3 regions of the Pseudoalteromonas sp. 19-MNA-CIBAN-0066 genome follow, and region 3 is predicted to be linked to each of the others. Evidence: predicted binding sites of a transcription regulator. Region 3 holds the regulator's gene; each other region holds the start of a gene.
What was found. Region 3 encodes ArgR, which controls arginine synthesis, uptake and breakdown. Its sites were predicted from a motif close to ANTGAATANNTATTCANT; they were not measured.
Positions count from the first base shown of each region.

Region 1: a site for ArgR is predicted at 4,333-4,350, ahead of AAEZ18_RS07155 (2OG-Fe dioxygenase family protein). Genes of this name have one in related genera too.
Region 2: a site for ArgR is predicted at 3,315-3,332, ahead of AAEZ18_RS17095 (VWA domain-containing protein). Genes of this name have one in related genera too.

Region 1 is NZ_JBEONZ010000008.1:54,657-61,769, forward strand. Features, by position in the region: gene AAEZ18_RS07145 (OmpA family protein) at 253-1,317, shown strand; gene acnB (bifunctional aconitate hydratase 2/2-methylisocitrate dehydratase) at 1,614-4,211, shown strand; gene AAEZ18_RS07155 (2OG-Fe dioxygenase family protein) at 4,411-5,043, shown strand; gene AAEZ18_RS07160 (cysteine desulfurase-like protein) at 5,053-6,288, shown strand; gene AAEZ18_RS07165 (2OG-Fe(II) oxygenase) at 6,308-7,012, opposite strand; gene AAEZ18_RS07170 (acyl-CoA thioesterase) at 7,046-7,113, shown strand, end outside.
Region 2 is NZ_JBEONZ010000051.1:2,348-9,460, reverse strand. Features, by position in the region: gene AAEZ18_RS17120 (phosphoribosyltransferase domain-containing protein) at 1-305, shown strand, start outside; gene AAEZ18_RS17115 (HAD hydrolase family protein) at 293-1,054, shown strand; gene AAEZ18_RS17110 (cysteine protease StiP family protein) at 1,060-2,148, shown strand; gene AAEZ18_RS17105 (HAD family hydrolase) at 2,151-2,771, shown strand; gene AAEZ18_RS17100 (tellurite resistance TerB family protein) at 2,773-3,228, shown strand; gene AAEZ18_RS17095 (VWA domain-containing protein) at 3,363-4,013, shown strand; gene AAEZ18_RS17090 (vWA domain-containing protein) at 4,023-4,667, shown strand; gene AAEZ18_RS17085 (TerY-C metal binding domain-containing protein) at 4,677-5,726, shown strand; gene AAEZ18_RS17080 (PP2C family serine/threonine-protein phosphatase) at 5,726-7,113, shown strand, end outside.
Region 3 is NZ_JBEONZ010000004.1:97,362-104,474, forward strand. Features, by position in the region: gene ispB (octaprenyl diphosphate synthase) at 1-199, shown strand, start outside; gene mdh (malate dehydrogenase) at 303-1,235, opposite strand; gene argR (transcriptional regulator ArgR) at 1,462-1,929, shown strand; gene AAEZ18_RS04165 (Dyp-type peroxidase) at 1,945-2,844, opposite strand; gene AAEZ18_RS04170 (ABC transporter ATP-binding protein) at 2,895-3,944, opposite strand; gene AAEZ18_RS04175 (ABC transporter permease) at 3,945-5,576, opposite strand; gene AAEZ18_RS04180 (Fe(3+) ABC transporter substrate-binding protein) at 5,577-6,581, opposite strand.

The DNA.
Region 1 (7,113 bases), on a different contig from region 3:
TAAACTCAGCTAGTGAAGTCGGTATGGTTATTTAATAAATTTAGATACTAGCGATAGTATTTATTATCTAGGGGTTGGGTAAAGTAATTAATATGTCCTAAACTTACTGATACTTGTATATAGAGTGTTGAAAACGAATTAATTTATCTTTTGTTAAGTATTGATTAATAAAGGATCAGGTAATATTAATAAAACTGGTTGAGCTAGAAAGAATTAGCTATATTTTTTAATTGTTAAAATGGGAAGAAAACAATGAAATTAAAATCACTTACAATCGCAATCGCGTTAGCTGCAACTAGCGCATCAGCATTTGCAGCAGAAAAAACTGAAGGTTTTTACATTGGTGTGTTCGGTGACTATTACGATGCATCTTGGAAAAACTTAAACATGCACCAAAACTTGGAAGTTAATGAATCTGCAAGTTGGGGTGCTGAAGTTGGCTACCGTTTCAGTGATTACTGGAGTGCACGTCTTGAGTATGCAGATATGGACTTTAATGCATTTCTTAAAAATCCGATTCCTAATGGTAATCGTAACGACGTAGACGGCGAGCGTTTTGGTGTTGATGCACTTTACCACTTTGGTGGCGGTCCTTTCTATGGTTTATTTGGTATTAAAGAAGTAAAAGTAGCAACAGATAATACTTTCTTAAACGCAGGTGTTGGTTACCAGCACTTCATTACAGACGGCTTATTTGTTAACGCAGAAACATCTGTTTATCAAGGTCTTGACCGTGGTTATACCGATGTGAACGCTAAACTAGGTATTAACTACTTATTTGGTCAAAGTTCAGTAGCAGAAGAGCCAGTTCAACCAGCTCCAGAGCCAGTAATTGTTGAAGTTGCACCAGTAGATAGCGACAACGATAACATTCCAGATGCAGATGATCAGTGTCCTAACACACCAATGACAGATGCAGTTGATGGCACAGGTTGTACATTATACGAAGATAAAGAAGTAACTGTAAGCTTATTAGTGACTTTCCCTAATAATACATCTGCAGTATCTACACAGTACTTAAACGATATCGATAAAGTAGCTGAGTTCTTAAAAGAGTACCCAGATACAACTGTTCTTTTAGAAGGTCATACTTCTTCTGTAGGTAAAGCATCTTACAACAAGTGGTTATCTAAAAAACGTGCTGACGCAGTAGCTAAAAAATTAGTAGCTGATGGCGTAGCAGAAGACCGTATTACTACAGTTGGTTTAGGTGAAGAGCGTCTTAAAAATGAAGCGAACACTAAAGCAGCACACGAAGAAAACCGTCGTGTAGAAGCGCATATCAAAACGATTAAAAACGTTAAAGTTTTACGTTAATAAAATCGATTGAATTACAAAAACCCAGCTTTATGCTGGGTTTTTTTATGCCTACTAAAAACTTAAATTAAAAATTAATACTAATGATTCTTACTTAATAAACATTCATAGAAATTGATTTTACTTTATCTACTATTCATAATACTTATAGTCGGTATAATCAGTTGCTGAACTGGATAGATTTTCATCTACCTACAAAAGCTTTATAATTAAGCGTTAGAATACTATAAGTATTGGGTAACATTGCGCTTATGAAGCGCTACCGAATATTTTCACGTCACCAAGAGGGCAATATTGTGCTACAAGAATATCGTAAACACGTAGAAGAACGTGCCGCGTTAGGTATCGTACCAGCGCCATTAGATGCTCAGCAAACGGCTGATCTTATTGAATTAATCAAAACTCCACCGGCTGGTGAAGAAGAGTTTATTCTCGACTTATTTGCTAATCGTGTACCGGCAGGTGTTGATGATGCAGCTTATATCAAAGCAGGGTTTTTAGCGGCAGTTGCTAAAGGTGAAACTAATTCTCCACTACTTTCTAAAGAAAAAGCGGCAGAATTATTAGGAACTATGCTAGGCGGTTACAATATCGCACCTATGATAGACCTACTTGATGACGACACACTTGCACCTATTGTAGTAAAAGGCCTTTCAAACACATTATTAATGTTTGATGCATTTTACGATGTAGAAGAAAAAGCAAAAGCGGGTAACACATTCGCTAAGCAAATTATTGAGTCTTGGGCAAATGCAGAATGGTTTACTAATAAACCAGCTGTTGCTGAAAAGATTTCAGTTACTGTATTTAAAGTAACTGGCGAAACAAATACGGATGACTTGTCACCTGCACCAGATGCATGGTCTCGTCCAGATATTCCACTACATGCTTTAGCTATGCTAAAAATTGAACGTGATGGTATCACTCCTGACAAACCAGGCGAAGTAGGCCCAATCACCCAACTAGAAGAATTAAAAACTAAAGGCTTACCACTAGCTTACGTTGGTGATGTTGTTGGTACGGGTTCTTCACGTAAATCTGCAACTAACTCAGTGCTTTGGTTTATGGGCGATGATATCCCGTTTGTACCAAATAAGCGTGTTGGCGGTGTATGTCTAGGTAATAAAATTGCACCAATCTTCTTTAACACTATGGAAGATTCTGGCGCTTTACCAATTGAGCTAAATGTTGATGAACTTAACATGGGCGAGCAAATTGACATCTACCCATACGAAGGTGTTGTTAAGCAGCATGGTACTGATAAAGTAATCTCTAAGTTTGAACTTAAATCTGAAGTGATTTTAGATGAAGTTCGTGCTGGTGGTCGTATTCCACTAATCATTGGTCGTGGTTTAACAGACAAAGCACGTACATCACTTGGTTTAGGTGCTACTGATATATTTAAAGTACCAACAGCAACTGAAGTATCAGATAAAGGCTTTACACTAGCGCAAAAAATGGTTGGTAAAGCATGTAACGTTGCAGGTATTCGCCCAGGTCAATACTGTGAGCCTAAAATGACAACTGTTGGCTCGCAAGATACAACAGGTCCTATGACACGTGATGAACTTAAAGATTTAGCTTGTTTAGGTTTCTCTGCAGACTTAACAATGCAGTCTTTCTGTCATACATCGGCATACCCAAAACCTATTGATGTAAACACGCATCACACGCTTCCTGATTTCATCATGAACCGTGGCGGCGTTTCACTTCGCCCAGGTGACGGTATTATTCACTCATGGTTAAACCGTATGTTATTACCAGATACCGTAGGTACTGGTGGTGATTCGCATACACGTTTCCCATTAGGTATTTCATTCCCAGCTGGTTCGGGTGCAGTAGCATTCGCAGCAGCAACAGGTGTTATGCCTCTTGATATGCCTGAGTCAATTTTGGTTCGTTTTAAAGGCGAAATGCAACCAGGTATCACATTACGTGACCTTGTACATGCAATCCCTTACTACGGTATCAAGCAAGGCTTATTAACAGTTGAGAAAAAAGGTAAAATCAACGAGTTCTCTGGTCGCGTACTAGAAATTGAAGGCGTTGAGCACCTAACTGTTGAGCAAGCGTTTGAATTATCAGATGCATCTGCTGAGCGTTCAGCTGCAGGTTGTACGGTTAAGCTTTCAAAAGAGTCTATTTCTGAATACCTAGAATCAAACATTGTTATGCTTAAGTGGATGATCTCTGAAGGTTATGGCGATGTACGTACGATTGAACGTCGTATTAATGCAATGCAAGACTGGTTAGCTAATCCTGAGCTTATGGAAGCAGATAAAGATGCTGAATACGCTCACGTAGTTGAAATCGACTTAGCTGAGATTAAAGAGCCAGTTCTTTGTGCTCCAAATGATCCAGATGACGCGCGTTTACTTTCTGATGTTGCTGGCGAGAAAATTGATGAAGTATTCATCGGTTCTTGTATGACTAACATTGGTCACTTCCGCGCGGCTGGTAAGTTACTAGATGGCTTTAAAGGTCAACTACCTACTCAGCTTTGGGTTGCTCCACCTACTAAGATGGACAAAGACCAACTAATTGAAGAAGGCTACTATGGCATCTTTGGTCGTGTTGGCGCACGTATAGAAACTCCAGGTTGTTCATTATGTATGGGTAACCAAGCACGTGTTGCTGATAAAGCAACGGTAGTGTCTACCTCTACACGTAACTTCCCTAACCGTTTAGGTAATGGTGCAAATGTATTTTTAGCATCATCTGAACTTGCTGCAGTTGCGGCAATTATCGGTCGATTGCCAACTGCTGCTGAGTATCAAGAATATGCAGCGAAGATCAATGCAACAGCGTCAGATACATATCGCTACTTGAACTTCCATCGCATGCCTGCTTACACTAAAAAAGCAGACAACGTGATCATTCAACAAGCAGTATAATTTTTACAGCTTATTTAAAAACCCGCTTTTGCGGGTTTTTTATTGGCAAAAATAAATTTTAGATAGTTAATGTTGTTTTTTTGCATTTATTGTATTAATTTTGGTGGTTAATTGTTTTGAAGTTAAATAATAAAGCAATAAATCCTCTTTGCATGCATTAAAATCTCTGCAATATTATAATTACTATAGCAGGATTTTTATGACCGCTTTAAACCCCCAGAATTTACTGCAGCTGCGTTTTATTAACCAAACAAATATTGATTTGGTTAAGCCTTCTTTTGATAACCTGCCGACTAATCCTTATGCAGATGGTGCCTTTCGTAAACGCCGTTACTCTGTAGTTAAACTACAAAATGGTGAGCTAAAGCTACAAGCAACAAAAGCATTTGTACAAGATGATGCAATTAATACCTTTCAGGGTAATGTTGAGCGTAGTTACGAAAATTTAGAGCAAAGCCTACTTGAGTCAGCGGGCATGAAAAGTATTGTGAATGAGTTTCGTCAAATTACCGGGATTGATGAAGAACGTGATATCGAAATTCACCAATTTCGTATGTTAGCCATTGATAGTGATACGCCTGCAGCGCCAGAAGGCGTGCACCAAGATGGTTTTGATCATGTGTGTGTATGTGGTGTATCGCATGAAAACTTAGAGGGCGGTGAATTGCTTGTATACGAAAACAAGCAAGCCGATCCCTGTTTTAAAATGGCCATAAAAGACGGTATGTTTGCAGTAATTAACGACCGTCAAGTGTGGCATAACGCTACTCCAATGAATAAACTTGATGCCAGTAAGCCAGGTTACCTGGATTGCTTTGTATTAACGTCTTAAGGAATGAGCATGAATATAACGCAATTACGTGAGCAATTTCCGGCATTAATGCAAAGCGTTAATGGTAAATCTCCCGTGTTTTTAGACGGCCCCGGTGGCTCGCAAGTACCGCAATCGGTACTTAACGCTATGACTGCTTATTTGGGTTATTACAACTCAAATTTAGGTGGAGCATTTTTCTCAAGCGATAAAACCGTTGAGCTAATGGCAAATGCTCGCCAAGCTGCTGCCGATTTACTCAATGCGCCCAGCTCACAACAAATTGTATTTGGTCCGAATATGACCAGCTTAACGTTTAGCTTTAGCCGCGCAATTTCACGCGACTGGCAAACGGGTGATGAAATTATTGTCACTAACGCGGATCACTTTTCTAACGTTTCGTCGTGGCAGCAAGCCGCAGAAGATAAAGGTGTTAAAGTTAATACTGCGCTTATTAACGAAACCGACTGCACACTCAATATGGCGCAGTTCGAGAGTTTACTAAACAGTAATACTAAGCTGGTAGCGGTAACTTATGCTTCAAATACCACAGGTTCAATTAACAATATTAAACGTATTGTAGAGCTTGCCCACAACGTAGGCGCACTTGTTTATGTTGATGCCGTACATTATGCACCGCACGAACTTGTAGATGTACAAGCGCTTGATTGCGACTTTTTAGCCTGCTCTGCGTACAAGTTTTTTGGCCCGCATTTAGGTATGGTTTATGGCAAAAAAGAGCACCTTGAAGGATTTACCCCGTACAAAGTTGAGCCAGCTAAAGACGTAGCGCCTGGTCGCTGGGAAACCGGCACGCAAAGCTTTGAAGCCATGGCTGGTTTTATAGCGGCGGTTGATTACATTGCAGCAATTAGCGAGCTTGACGACAGCCATTCACGCCGCGAAAAGTTAAGTGTTGCCTTTGCTAAAACCAAGCAACACGAAATGGCGCTGAGTGAATACTTTTTAACGCGCTTAGTTAATTACCCGCGTATTAAATTGTTTGGTATAGATGATTTAGATCGTTTAAATGAGCGTACGCCTACTTTTGCGTTAACTTTTGAAGGTTTAGAGCCGCGCGCTGTATCTGAATGTTTAGGTAAGCAACATATTTGTGTATGGGACGGCAACTTTTACGCGCAAGGTTTGTGTGAGCAATTAGGCGTACTTGATAAAGGTGGCGTAGTGCGCATTGGTTGCATGCACTACAACACCACCGCAGAGCTTGATCAGTTATTTAATTTGTTTGATGAGCTACTAGGTTAATATACATAAAAAAGGTGCGCTAGCTCTTTGGCGCACCGTATATTTGCTCTGCGCGGTTAAACAGTACCCACGAGGTTAAAATATACTTATCGTTAGATACTGGCTTATTGCCACGGTGAGTGTGAGTAAAGTAGCCGGGCGCTATTACCATAGTGCCTTTTTTAGGCGCAATTTTACGCTTTTGATAATAAAACTCCGTTTCCCCACCTTGTTCAACATCGTTCAAATAAAACATAAACAGCAATACTCTATGTAGCGCCTCGTTATGATTTAACTGCGGATAAACTTCGCTGTGCCAATACGGGTAACCGCCTTTATTAACTTGGTATTTTTGCGCCTGAATATTTCCTAGCCTAAAAATTTGCTGCACTAATAAGGGCAGTTGTGGTTTACCCACTTCATCAAAGTTTGCGTGTGTTAAGTCAACAGGTTCGCCACTTTTAGGGTGATACACTTTTAGGCCAAAGGCACCAATCATAATAAAAATATGTTCTTCAATGTATTTAAAAACATACTGTGCAGTGGTTTGTTGAATGTGTTTTAATTGCTCAACGTATTCCGGATGATTGTTTAAGTGCAAGTCGTGGCTATCTTTTTTATTTAAATCGATACCGCCAGATGTCATCCCTTGTTTTATATGCGGGCTTTGAGAAAAGGTAGTGATAAAGTTATCACAAAAGTCATTGCTGAGCGCGTTATCGTATACGCGAATAAAGTCCGTCATAGTTTACCTTTATATAATTATTATTGGATTATTATGTTTATTGAAAAAGTGATGCCGCGCTTTAGTGAAACAGATGCGCTAGGACATATTAACAATACCGT
Region 2 (7,113 bases), on a different contig from region 3:
GCATTAGTACATCTCAAAGTACGGTCGTTATTGCGGATGGAGAGCATCAATACATTCCGTTTCTATTAGCTGAAAGGCTTGAAAATGAAGGCGTTGAAGTTGTTTTTCAATCAATTAACCGATCACCAATATTGCTGTGCGATACAATCGTTAATAAGCATAGAATTGCTACAGTAGAAAATGATAGTGAACATTATTTGTATAATTTCTTCCCTGAAAACAAATCAATATTTGTTGTTAGTGAAAGAAATTACGAAGGACTACTATTTACAGATGAGGTTAAATACCACGAATGGAAATGCTAGCGTATCACACTTCAAGGCTATTTGTATTTACTGATTTAGACGACACACTGTTTAAAAGCCTTAAAAGTGACGTATCTATTGTAGCAACAACAAATAACGAAGGTGAATCTCAAGGGTATTCTTCGCTACAGCAGCAAAAACTACTTAATGTTTTTGAAGCAGCAGGTGGCGTATTTATACCGGTGACAGGCAGAAGAACAAATTCGTTTTTAAATTGTAGCCTACCTGTTATTAAAAACACACCGTATGCAGTGGTATCACATGGCGCCATTATATTAGATCAAAATCATACATTGTTAGAGCAATGGCATGAATTTATTAAAGTAGAGTTTAATCTAGCATTGTGGGAAAGCGAGTTAGTAAAAATGTTTGATCATGTACATAATCATTTTACAGCATTAAGTGATGCCGTGCGGGTAAGGCTTATTGTTGACCAAGGTATAACTGCTTATGTATGTGTTAAAGTATCGAAAGGTGATTACAGTGAAAATAAAGCTAAAGATGTTGATTTGTATTTAAAAAGCATACTTCCTAATGACATGTTATTACACAGTAATGGACGTAATTTTGCGATGTTACCACCTTACGCAAGAAAAGAGGTCGCTGTTAAGTTTATTAAAAATAAATTGCAGATTGGAGAGAATGACACGGTGTTTAGTATTGGCGACAGCATCAGTGATTTACCTTTTATGAAAGAAGCTGATTTTTTAATTGTTCCTGACGGTTCACAAATTCTTGATAGGGAATAAAATCAATGAAAACACCATTAATTGGTAGTTATCCAGAGCATGATTGCATGTTTTTATTAAAAAAAATAAAACCAGAATTTCATTCGATCGAAGACAAAGAGCGTTTAATTCAAACAGGTAAATTACATTATTCTCAGATGGTTAGCCAAGAAAATAGACCAACTCCTGAATATGAAAAATTATTTCATGATTTAACAGCAAAATATAAGTATAAATTGGCTAAAGAAGTTCTCAATCTATCATGTCTAATTTCTGAAAATATTAAGCAAGATGTGTGTATTGTTTCTCTAGTTAGAGCTGGCACACCTATTGGCGTGCTTGTTAATAAAGGTATAAATAATTACTCACAATATAATTCAACCCATTATTCAATTAGTATTGTTCGTGATAAAGGTATTGATGTTAATGCATTAGATTACCTTATTTTTGATTTAAAAACACCTCCTCAAAGTATTGTATTTATTGATGGCTGGACTGCTAAAGGTGTTATTACCAAAGAGCTTAAAAAAGCGATTGCGGAATATAATATTAGCCGTAAAGTTAATATAGGCAATTCGTTATATGTTGTCTCCGACATCGGTGGAACTGCTGATTACTCAGTAACTTTTGAGGATTATGCAATTCCCAGTGCATTAATGAACTCAACCGTAAGTGGTTTGATTAGTCGCTCAGTTATTAATGATCAGATTAAAAAAGACGACTTTCATGGCTGTATTTCATATGAACATTTAGCTCAATACGATTATTCAAATAAGTTTATTTCAGAAGTATCTAATTGTTTTAAAGAAACAGATTATAAATTATCAGCTGTGCCAGATGAGCAGCATAGAGAAACGCGTAATCAGCTAACGCAAAGTTATATTGGTTTGCTAATGAATAAATTTAATGTAACCGATATAAATAGAATTAAACCCGGTATTGCTGAAGCAACACGAGTAATGCTTCGCCGAGTACCAGATCTTTTGATAGTGAATGATGCGAATAACCCAAACACCACACATTTAATTACTATAGCCAATGAAAAAAGCATTGAAGTGTGTGTACTTCCTGATATGCCTTTTGGTGCTTGCGCACTTATTAAAGATGTAGGTTAGGTATGAAAAAAATTGCAATATTTGATTTTGACGAAACACTAGTGAAAGAAAACTCTTTGAGCTTTTTATTCAAATATTTTCTAGGTAGAAGGCCTCTATTTACTTATCTTTTACCCATTGTAGCAAAGCGAAAGATTTCTAGGGAAATTATAAAAAATGAGATTAAACAGCATTTTTATAAACTTTCTTTAAACAATAAAAGTAACGAACTGGTATTTGAAGCGGGTGTAAATACAGCCGAAAAATTAACCCCGATTAAATCTGTGCTAGATCGTATGATGACATTAGATGCTCAAGGTGTGGAAATATGGATTATTACCGCTTCACCGCAATTTTTTATCGAAGGCATTGTCAATAAACTGAAGTGGCCAGTTGAGAGAGTAATAGGTACACTCTTAAAGGAAGATGATAATGTACTTAATGGCTTAATTGGTACAGAGTGTCAAATTGAAGAAAAAGTGGCGCGATTTAATGCGTTAATAGCAGATGAAAAATTAACGTGTTTAGTCAAAGAGGCTTATGGTAATTTGCCTGCAGACATACCGATGTTAGAGCTTGCTGAAAAAATGTTTTATGTTAAAAATGGACAATTAAGTCCATTTATAAATATCAATGGAGAATAGTATGAGTTTTTGGAATAACGTTAAAGAAAAAATAAGCGATGCAAACGACAGTCTACAAAAAAACATCGGACAATTTAAAAACAAAAAGTTTGCAGATGCTTCAATGGCTATATGTGCTTTAGTTGCAGCGGCTGATGGCGATATTGACGCAGATGAGCGTAAAAAAACAGCTGGGTTTATTGTATCTAACGAATCTTTAAAAGTTTTTTCTGCTTCTGATTTAAAAGAGAAGTTTGATTTTTATTGCAACAAATTAGAAGCCGATTACGACTTTGGTAAAATAGAAGCAATTCAAGCTTTGAGTGTTTTAAAGGGTAAGCCAGACCAAGCACGCGCATGTATTCAGTTAGGTATTATTATTGGCGGTGCTGATGGCGATTTTGACGCAGACGAAAAACGTGCAATTAAAGACGCTTGTAATGCGGTAGGTATTCCTGCATCTGAGTTTGATTTATAAATCAGTAAATGAAAATTATTGTGCAGATAAGATAGTTAATAAATATGTGAATATATTAATAATGACAAATATTAGTTCTATGTTTAATTGCTTATCTATGCATGAGATTTTTATTACTTAATAAGGAGCTCATTATGAGACGTTTACCTGTATACCTATTATTAGACACATCTGGCTCTATGTATGGAGAGCCGATTGAATCAGTTAAAAATGGTTTACAAACCCTACTTTCTTCACTTCGTCAAGACCCTTATGCGCTTGAAACTGCTTTCTTATCAATAATAGAATTTAACACTAAAGCTATCCAGTCAGTACCACTGACTGATTTAATGTCGTTTCAATCACCCGATTTAATACCTTCAGGTACTACATCACTTGGCGCTGCACTTACCTTACTTGCCAGTAAAGTGAATGAAGAAGTTAAAACAACAACGCTTGACGAAAAAGGTGATTGGCGCCCACTTGTTTTTGTTTTTAGCGATGGTGGTGCAACTGATGACTTTCAAAAAGGTATAGATGATTTAAAAGCAACTCAAATGGGTATTGTAGTGGCATGTGCTGCAGGTCACCATGCAAAAATAGACGAGCTTTCAAAAATTACTGAAAACGTTGTGCATCTTGAAAATGCAGACTCCAATGCGATTTCAGCCTTTTTTGAATGGGTATCTGCAAGTATTTCTACAAACTCTCAAAAAGTCGAAAATGGTGAGTCAGAAGCCTCACAACTATCGGATCTTCCTCCGCCACCACCTGAAATTAACTTAGTTGATTTAACTAAGAAGTAGGAGTGACTAATGAGTCGACGTTTACCTGTATACCTTTTAATAGATAGCTCTGGCTCTATGCAAGGAGAGCCAATTCATGCTGTTAATGTGGGTATTAGCGCAATGCTTAGTGCATTACGACAAGATCCTTATGCACTAGAATCTGTCTATATATCTTTAATTACATTCGATCGAGAAATAAAAGAGCTTTTACCTTTAACACCTCTCGAAAGTGCACAATTCTCGGAGATTGAACTACCCAAATCAGGTGCTACCCATATGGGTGAAGCACTTGAGTTTGTGGTTGATAAAGTTTCAAAAAATGTAATTAAATCCTCTGATACCACTAAAGGTGACTTTAGACCCATGCTGTTTATTATGACAGACGGGTCACCATCAGATTTAATGGTATTTAAAGAAAGTCTACCAAAAGTCAAAGCAAGCAACTTTGCTGAAATAATTGCGTGTGCGGCGGGCCCTAAGGCAAACCCTGAGTTTTTAAAGCAATTAACGAGTAATGTTGTTGTCTTAGACAACATGGAAAGTTCGGCATTTTCACAATTTTTTAAGTGGGTAAGTGACTCTATTGCAGCTGGCTCTATGAGTTCAGGTGTTGATGGACCATTAGAAAACTCACTACCACCTCCACCGGCGGAGTTTCAAATCGTATTATAAGGAAATAACATGCGTAGATTACCTATTTTTTTTGTTATAGATGTATCTGAGTCTATGACTGGAGAGCCTATTGAGTTGATGGAAAAAGGCATCGAAAACATTGTTTCTTCTTTACGTCAAGACCCTCATTCATTAGAAACTATTTTTATTAGTGTTATAGCATTTGCTGGTAAGGCTAAAACAATTGCGCCTTTAATTGATTTGATTTCTTTTTACCCTCCTAAAATTCCGGTTGGTGGTGGTACGTCTTTAGGTGGCGCATTAAACGTATTAATGGATGAAATAGATGCCAATGTAAATAAAACCACCTATGAAGAACGTGGTGATTGGGAGCCCATTGTTTTTCTTATTACGGATGGAAAGCCAACAGATGATCCTAGCCAGGCAATTATACGTTGGCAAAGTAAGTATGCTACAAATGCCAGTCTTATTGCTATTACATTGGGCTTAAATGCAGATATAAATATATTAAATCAAGTAGCAAATCCGGTACTAGCACTAGAGAAGACAGATAAAAATCAATTTTTTAAATTTATAGAATGGGTCAGTGCCTCTGTTAAAGCACAAAGCCAAATGATAGAGCTTGATAACAAAAATCCCCCCGTATCTTTAGAAAAAGTTAGTAATGCTGGCTTAACAGTAATGGATAGTACAGGCGAGGCGAGTGCGTCTGATTCAAGTTGCGTAACGTTAACAGGCCGTTGTTCAAGCAACCGTCGTCCTTATTTAATTAAATACGCCAAACCAAAGGTTGTTGAAGGGATGGAGCGTTTTATTCAAAATCATCAGTATTATCATCTCGAAGGCGCATATAAATTAGAAGAAAGTTACTTTGAATGGTCCTCAGATGACTATGTTGCAGAGCAAGTTGATACATCTTCTCTTGATGGCATTCCGCCTTGCCCGCAGTGCGGTAATCAGTCAGCTTTTGCTATGTGCGGTTGTGGTAAATTGTTGTGTATTGGTGATGAGGATATCGTAATGTGCCCATGGTGCGAAACAAACATTAAATTTAGCCAAGGAAATAGTGAGTTCTCAATTACGCGAGGGCAGGGCTAATGAGAAAAGTAAAGCTTGAACAAACATTATTAGAGACTCTATACCAAGCTTCACTCACAAATACAAAGAAGTCATTTGTACAAAAGCGTGCTAATCAGTATTTAGATCGAATTGTTATACAACACCATATTAATGCATTGCTTAAAGAGCTTGCGCCATTGGTGGAAAATGACAAAGGTATGCGTCGCTTAACAAGATTAGAGGGCGGTAAATTGGATAAAAAACAGAATAATTTAAATGTAGATAAAAAAATTCCGCCGTTAGTTATTAATTTACGCCTTCCTAATCTTAGAGTGAATACCGCGTTCTCAGAATCGATATCCCTTGAGAGTGAAACTGATGCAAAAGTCAGCTTTTTTCAAACTAAAAGTATTGATGAATTTGAGGGCATAAACTTTGATGCTGATAAACTAACGTTTTTTGGTACTACGGACCAGATTGGCGATTATAAGTTTGATTTATACGGCTCAACGCCACTCGCTAATGGTCAGGTCCAGGGTGTGGTTGTAAGAGTAAAAGTAACTTTTGTGCCAGACCCAAGGTCACTTTGGAAAAATATCCCCTCAGATGACACAGCCCGTTTTCATAAACCAGATACTTACCATGCTTATTGTGAAAATAGCAGCATGTTATTAATGGGGAGCAGTGTAAGAGGTCGCTCACATGCTCACAAAGGTATTCATCGCGATGATGATTTTAAACTTTACTGCGATGATTCATCTGAATGGGTTATTAGCTGTGTTGCTGATGGAGCAGGTTCGTGCAAATATTCTCGCCAAGGCGCATTTGTAGCGGTGAACAGTGCAACCAATTCACTTAAAGAATCTTTAAATGGTCATTATGGCACTGAACTTGAGAGAGCATATAACGACTTCTCTAACGAGAATAGCGAAGAAAACCAAAAGTCATTACTAGAAGCTTATCAACATACCATTGTTAAAGCCGTTTTTAGCGCTGCAAAAGCGATACATAGTAGTGTTGATGCAAACCAAGGCGACAGTGTAAAAGACTTCTCTACAACGTTAATACTTGCCGCACATAAAAAAGTTGAAGAGGGTTATCTTGTTATCTCTTTTTGGATTGGTGACGGTGGTATTGCAATATATGATAAAAATAAAAAAGTAGTGTTAATGGGCGAACCAGATAGTGGTGAATTTGCTGGGCAAACACGATTTTTAGATAATAAAATATTTGAAGATGGAAGTGTTTACAGGCGCGTAAAAATGGATAAAGTTGAGTCCATGAGTGCGCTTATTTTAGCTACGGATGGGATCACGGATGCGTGGTTTGAAACAGAAAAACAGCTAGAATCACTACTTCATTGGGATAAGTTATGGAATGAGCTAGAACCGCATATTATGAACAAAAATCGCGAAAGTGGATTACA
Region 3 (7,113 bases):
TATAGAGCACAGTAATGGCATGGATCATCTTGAAGAAATTTTAGCGGCACTTAAACAAACCAATGCGCTTGAATTTACGATGCAAAAGGCCGAACTTGAAGCCGACAAAGCCATTGCTTGCTTAGACTTTTTAGCTGAGTCTGAATATAAACAAGCACTTGTGAGCCTTGCCCGTATTGCAGTTGATCGCGATCACTAACTTTACTGCCTTTATGTGTAGCTAACCTGGGTGCAGGTTAGCTAAATTCCGAGCAATAAAAAAGCCTGCAAACGCAGGCTTTTTTGTCACTTGATTTTGGCTATTACGCCATGAAATCAACACCTTCTTTGATGTCTTTTTTCAGTGTTTCAAGCATGTCATTTTTTGCTTTTGTTTCAAATGCGCTTAGTTCGCCGTAAGAAAGAATTTCTTCTACGCCGTTTTTACCTAAACGTACTGGGTGTGCAAAGTACTCCGCATCGCCATTTTCAACAGCAACGTACGCGTAATCTACAACGTCTTCACCTTGTAGGCCTTTAACTAAAGACATACAAAAACGAGCTGCTGCTGCACCCATTGATAAAGTAGCTGAACCGCCACCCGCTTTAGCATTTACAACTTCAGTACCCGCATTTTGGATACGTGGAGTAAGTGCTGCAACTTCTTCATCTGTAAAGCTCACGCCTTCAACTTGAGAAAGTAGAGGTAAAATAGTAGTACCTGAGTGGCCACCAATTACAGGAACTTTAACAGTTGCTACGTCTACGCCTTTAAGTTCAGCAACAAATGCTTCTGAACGAATAACGTCAAGCGTAGTAATACCGAATACGCGTTTAGCGTCGTAAGTACCAGCTTTTTTAAATACTTCAGCAACAATTGGTACAGTGCCGTTTACTGGGTTAGTAATAATACCTACTAACGCTTTAGGACAACTTGCAACTATGCCTTCTGCTAACGTTTTGATGATGCCAGCATTTACATTAAATAAATCTGCACGATCCATACCTGGCTTACGTGGCATGCCAGCAGGAATAAGTACGATATCAGCATCTTTAAGCGCTTCATTTAACGCATCAGCGCCAAAGCCAGCTACTTTAACCGCTGTAGGGATATGAGATAGATCAACCGCAACACCTGGAACTACTGGTGCAACATCATATAGTGATAATTCAGAACCAGCTGGTAAGCCTGTTTTTAATAATAAAGACAACGCTTGACCGATACCGCCTGCAGCACCTAATACAGCAACTTTCATTGGAATTCTCCGTGATTTGAGGTAGGAAATATTTATGGCTCTAAGATAAAGAAATTAGCGACTAAAAACAAATTTATCCTGCCTATTTTCGTAATATTTTAGACCATAGTTGTAAAAACATTTGGCCTGAATACAGTAAACTGGCAAGTTAAATAAACAACTGCTGCATAATTATTCGTTTTTGTGTAGAATTTGCGGCATGGATAATAAAAAGCAAATAAAAACTATGCAACCACAAGACAAACAGGAAGCGTTAGTAAAAGCATTTAAAGCGCTTTTAAAAGAAGAAAACTTTGGTTCTCAAGGCGATATAGTAGATTCGTTAAAAGAGCAAGGTTTTGACAATATAAGCCAAAGTAAAGTGTCGCGCATGCTTAGTAAGTTTGGCGCGGTACGAACGCGCAATGCCAAACAAGAAATGGTGTATTGCTTGCCAGCAGAAATGGGCGTACCCACAGCAAAAAGCCCGTTGCGCCAGCTTGTTATTGATATAATGCATAACGAAATGATGATTATTATCCGTACCAGTCCAGGCGCGGCTCAGCTTATTGCGCGTTTACTTGACTCATTAGGTAAAGCCGATGGCGTGTTAGGTACTATAGCTGGCGACGACACTATTTTTATTGCCCCAGCTAAAATATCTGAAATAGACTTAACCCTAGAGCGGGTACGTATTTTATTTGATACGGTTTAGTATTTAAAACATGCGTTATAACTGTTTTAAAAACCCAACTGACGGTGCAAAAAACGCAGACCCCATATCGGCTTGAGTAAAATCAAGCCAATGATCATAGCACTCCCCCTCACCTAAACGACTTTTTAATACCTGTTCAAATGCGGTTCCACTGGCCGAGCAAGTAATTGACAGCATTCCTTGCTCGTAAACATCGCCATAAGGCATGCCTTGATTAAGTAATATTGGCTGGCCTTGCTCATCTTTTAATTCACTGCGTTGTGCATGGCTGGTTTCAAGCGCTGGGGCTATAAGAGTGTTGTCTAAGCGAGTGCGACCTATTATTTGCTCTTGCTCATCTAGCGATAGATGCTGCCATACACTTAGATCGTGCTTATAACGTTGCACATGAATATAACTGCCTTGATCCTCAAAGCTACCTGGTTTATTTATTAACGCCGTTGCCCGCTTTTGTCGGCCATGCGGCATTTTGCCACCATAAATAAAACCATTGAAATCGCGACCATCTAAAAATCTAAAATTACGAATTTGTTCCACCAGCTCTACGTCTGGTGCAAATAACTTTAAAATTTGCAGTGCAAATAAATGATTGACGTCTTCGCGGTCTGAACGTATTTGCACAAACAAATCACACGGCTGCACGCTCATTGCGTGTTCATTATGATTTATATTAGGAAAGCTTTGTAGTTCACTGGGGATATACTCTGGCAAAATATGCGGCCAATACTGTGCACCAATAGCCACCATACAAGAAAGCATAGATTCAGAAAACTGATCGCTAAACTCTTCCTCAATAGCGCTTACTTGCTTGAGCTTTGTACGTAATGACTCATCTTGGCCATCAAACACATTAAAAAATAAATGCAAACCGTGTAAGTTTGCTTCAGCACAAATCCCTGATTGCGCTTGTGCCATTGTTATTCCTTAGCTTATAAATAGATAAACACAGCGAATAACAAATTAATTTATGATTCGAAAAAATTCACCGTGTGGGGTTTTATTTTTATTATAACCTGCTCATTTTGAACAAATGACTGGCCATATTGCGCTGCAACTTCTATTTCTTGTTGTGCAATAACTACAGTGTAAACATAAGCCGAACCAATAAAACGACTGCTTAATATGGTGGCGCGTTCACTATGGCTATCTTTTTTATTGTCGCTCATTAGCTCTATTTGATGAGGACGCACATATATTTTTCCTATATTAGCCTGGTGCTGGTGCGCAATAACCGACTCAACTAGGCCAAAAGCGGTTTTATATTCAGTTGCTGTTAACACTTCTGCGCTTAAGTATATGCCCTGACCCAGAAACTCTGCAACCTCCTTTGAGCTTGGTTTAGCAAAAAGCTGTTCTGGGGTGCCCTGCTGAGCTATTTTACCCTGGTGCATAATAGCCAGCGTGTCTGCAAATGCAAAAGCCTCTTCCTTTGAGTGGGTAACAAATACTGCCGACACTTGTTGAGTTTTAATTATGCGGCGAATATCGGCAATTAATTCAAAGCGTACTTGAGTGTCTATATTCGAAAACGGCTCATCAAGTAATAGTAAACTTGGTTTGTAAGCAAGTGCACGCGCAATCGCCACGCGCTGTTGTTGCCCACCCGATAACTGATGCGGATACCTGTCGGCGCAGCCAACTAAATGCACCAGCTTAAGCATTTCATCAACGCGCTGTTGCTTTTGCTCTTTACTCATTTTACTTAAGCCAAAAGCAATATTATGTGCCACGGTTAAATGCGGGAATAACGCATAATCTTGAAACATCATGCCAATATTACGATGCTCTGGCGAGATAAATGTATTGGCGTTACTCACCAGCTTACCATCGATAAACACGCTTCCTTGTTGCGTTTCTATTAGCCCTGCAATTGCTTTTAAGGTGGTGGTTTTACCACAACCACTGGCACCTAACAAACACACTATTTCGTTTTTACCTATGGTTAAATTTAGCTCGTGAATAACCTTAGTACCGTTATATTGATAGCTCACGCCTTGTAAAATCAAACTACTCATTTAACTACGTTGCTCCATAGAACGGTTAATAAAATACAGAGGGATAAATCCAACCAGCACAATAAATAATGCCGATATAGAAGCCAGCTCTAATTGCTCATCACTCACATACTGAAACACATGCGTAGCTAAGCTTTCAAAATTAAACGGCCTAAGTAACAAAGCCGTAGGTAGCTCTTTCATGCATTCAATAAACACCAGCAAAGCCGCAGTAAGCAACCCGCGTCTAAGTAGGGGTAAATGCACCAAACGTAACGTATGGCCTTGGCTTTTGCCCATAGATTGGCTAGCCATGTCGAGAGAGGGGCTAATGCGTAAAAAGCTCGACTCAATCGCGCCATGTGCTACTGCGTAAAAACGCACTACATAAGCAAAAATAATGGTAAATACACTGCCAGTGAGTAACAAGCCTATATTTAAGTCGTATGGCTCAAGCACACGGTTTACAGTATTTTCTAACAGCGTAAGCGGTAATAGCACCGCAATAGCCAGTACTGTTCCTGGTAAAGCGTAGCCGGTGCTAGCTAATCGCCCCGGAATAAGTGGATAATTTTGCTTGGCTATACGTTGATAAAACACCACTAATACACTAAGTAACAGCGTTACTACGCTTACTACTATAGCTACCTTTAAACTTTGCCACGCATAGCTAAAAAACTCACTACTCCATGCTTGATCAAAATAAACAATGGCGTACTTTATTAACACAGTGATAGGTATAACAAAGGCAACAATTAAAATCACACTGCAAAATAGCGTTGCCAGCCAAGCCGACTTGCCTTTTAATATATAAAGCGCTTCACTATTTATACCCGACTGACGCTCAAACACCGCTTGATTACGGCGACTAAAGCGCTCCGTCATTAAGGCTAAAAACAATAGTAATAACATCACGCCCGATATTTTAGCTGCAGCGGTTAACGAGTAATAACCAAACCAAGTATCGTATACGGCAGTGGTTAAGGTGCTTACAGCAAAGTAGCTTACTGTGGCAAAGTCAGCCATGGTTTCCATACTAATTAGCGCTAGCGCAGCTACAATTGCGCCGCGCGATAACACTAAGCTCACCCTAAAAAAACTCTGCCACGACGACAGCCCCATTAACTGGCTAGCCTGTACTAACTTAAAAGACTGCTCACGCAAGGCTGTTTTAAAAATTAAATATAAATAGGGATAAAGCACCAGTGCAAGCATTACAATAGCGCCGGGCAAAGTGCGTATATCAAAAAACCAGTAATCATCCGGCGATTGCCACCCAAACCAGTCTCTGAGAGTATTTTGTACTGGGCCTGCGTAATCAAGCAAGTCGGTATAAACATAGGCAATAATATAGGTAGGCATAGCCAGTGGCAGCATTAACGCCCATTCAAACTGTTTTTTACCCGGGAACTGGCAATAAGCGGTTAGCCAGCCAAGTGGTAAGGCAATAGCACAGCTTAGTACACACACACCTAAAATAAGTAATACGGTATTAGAAATGTAATCCCACAGCACTGTATCCCAAAGATGCGAAAACACCTCTGAGTTACCTTGTAGAGATTCAAATAGCAGAAAAAACAATGGGGTCGACAGTAATAATCCTGTCGACCATGCAAAAAGCTGCCATTTAGACAGCTGAAATTTATAAGTCATTTAAAGATCGAATTTCACCTCATCAATTAGCCTTAACGCTAACGGACGATATTTACTAATTTCATCAAGTGGTAAGCTATCTTCTTTAAAGCTTCCCCAAGATGCAACTAAACTTGATAATTCTACGCCTAGCTTAACCGGATATTCCATATTAATTGAAGCGTACATGTTTTGCGCTTTATTGTCGGTCATATACTCTAGGAGTTTCAAGGCATTTTCAGGGTTTTTAGCGTATTTTGTAATAACTGCACCCGACACATTTATATGCGAGCCGCGATTGATTTGGTTCGGAAAGTTAATATTTACCGCTTGTGCCCATTCTTTTTGGGTTTCATCTTGCAGCATTTTACCTAAATAGTAACTATTGCCAAATGCAAGATCGCACAAACCTTCTTTTACTGCTTTTACTTGCGCTCTATCGTTACCTTGTGGTTTACGCGCTAAATTTGCTTTAACCCCCTCAAGCCATACTTTGGTATCTGCTTCACCATGGTGTGCAATCATTGATGCAACTAAACCCAAATTATACGGATGTTTACCAGAGCGAGTACATATTTGCCCTTTATATTTTGGATCTGCCAAATCTTCATAAGTCAGCTCAGGTAGCGCGCCCACACGCTCTTTTGACGAGTAAACATTACGTACTCGCTTAGTAAGTGCCACCCACTGGCCGTCGCCATCACGAAATGCCGCAGGCACATTGTTATTAATTGCTTCGCTACTAATAGTTTGCGTTAAATCTAAATCTTCAAGTTGGATTAAGGCGCTAAAATTAGACGTTAATACTAAATCGGCTTTGCTGTGTTTACCTTCGCGCTTAACGCGCTCTATTAAGCCTTTATTAGCAAACACTACATTTGTTTTAATACCAGTTTGTTTGGTAAAGTCATCTAAAATTGGTTTTATTAAAAAAGGCTGTCGAAAAGAATAAATATTAACGGACTCAGTTGCAAAAACGGGTGCCGACACAGCCAAACCAACTACAATTGCGAATACTTTTTTCATATTTCCCACCTGAATAATAACTATTATCAATAATTCTACCGTGCCTTACCCAAAAGTGCACACTTTATATAATCTGATCCTGTTAAAATCGCTAAAATAGAAAACCAACGTAAGACATATCCTACAAACGTGACAGCCAATGATGAAAACACAACATGGAAAACCATAACAAACAAAGTAACCAATTGTTTTAATTAAAGTAAATTATTTTAACTATTACGACTATAGCAATTAATTAGCAACCTATACTTCTTTAAAATATCGTACCGCCTATAATTAACTTAACAACCAAGCAGTGATGCTTAACGAGTAAATGGAAACGGACAACTTACTCGACCAACCAATGATTTAGGTTACTAATACAAAACGGATTTTAGGACAGGCTCTAGGAGAGCAGCACAATGGAATGTCTTAAAGGATAGCATCTGGATGATGCGTAAAGGATAGCAACAAAGGATTTACGTTGTTTTACAGGATGTTGAGGAAATAAAGGATACAGGCAGGAGCGCCTACATTACATAGAACTAAAAAG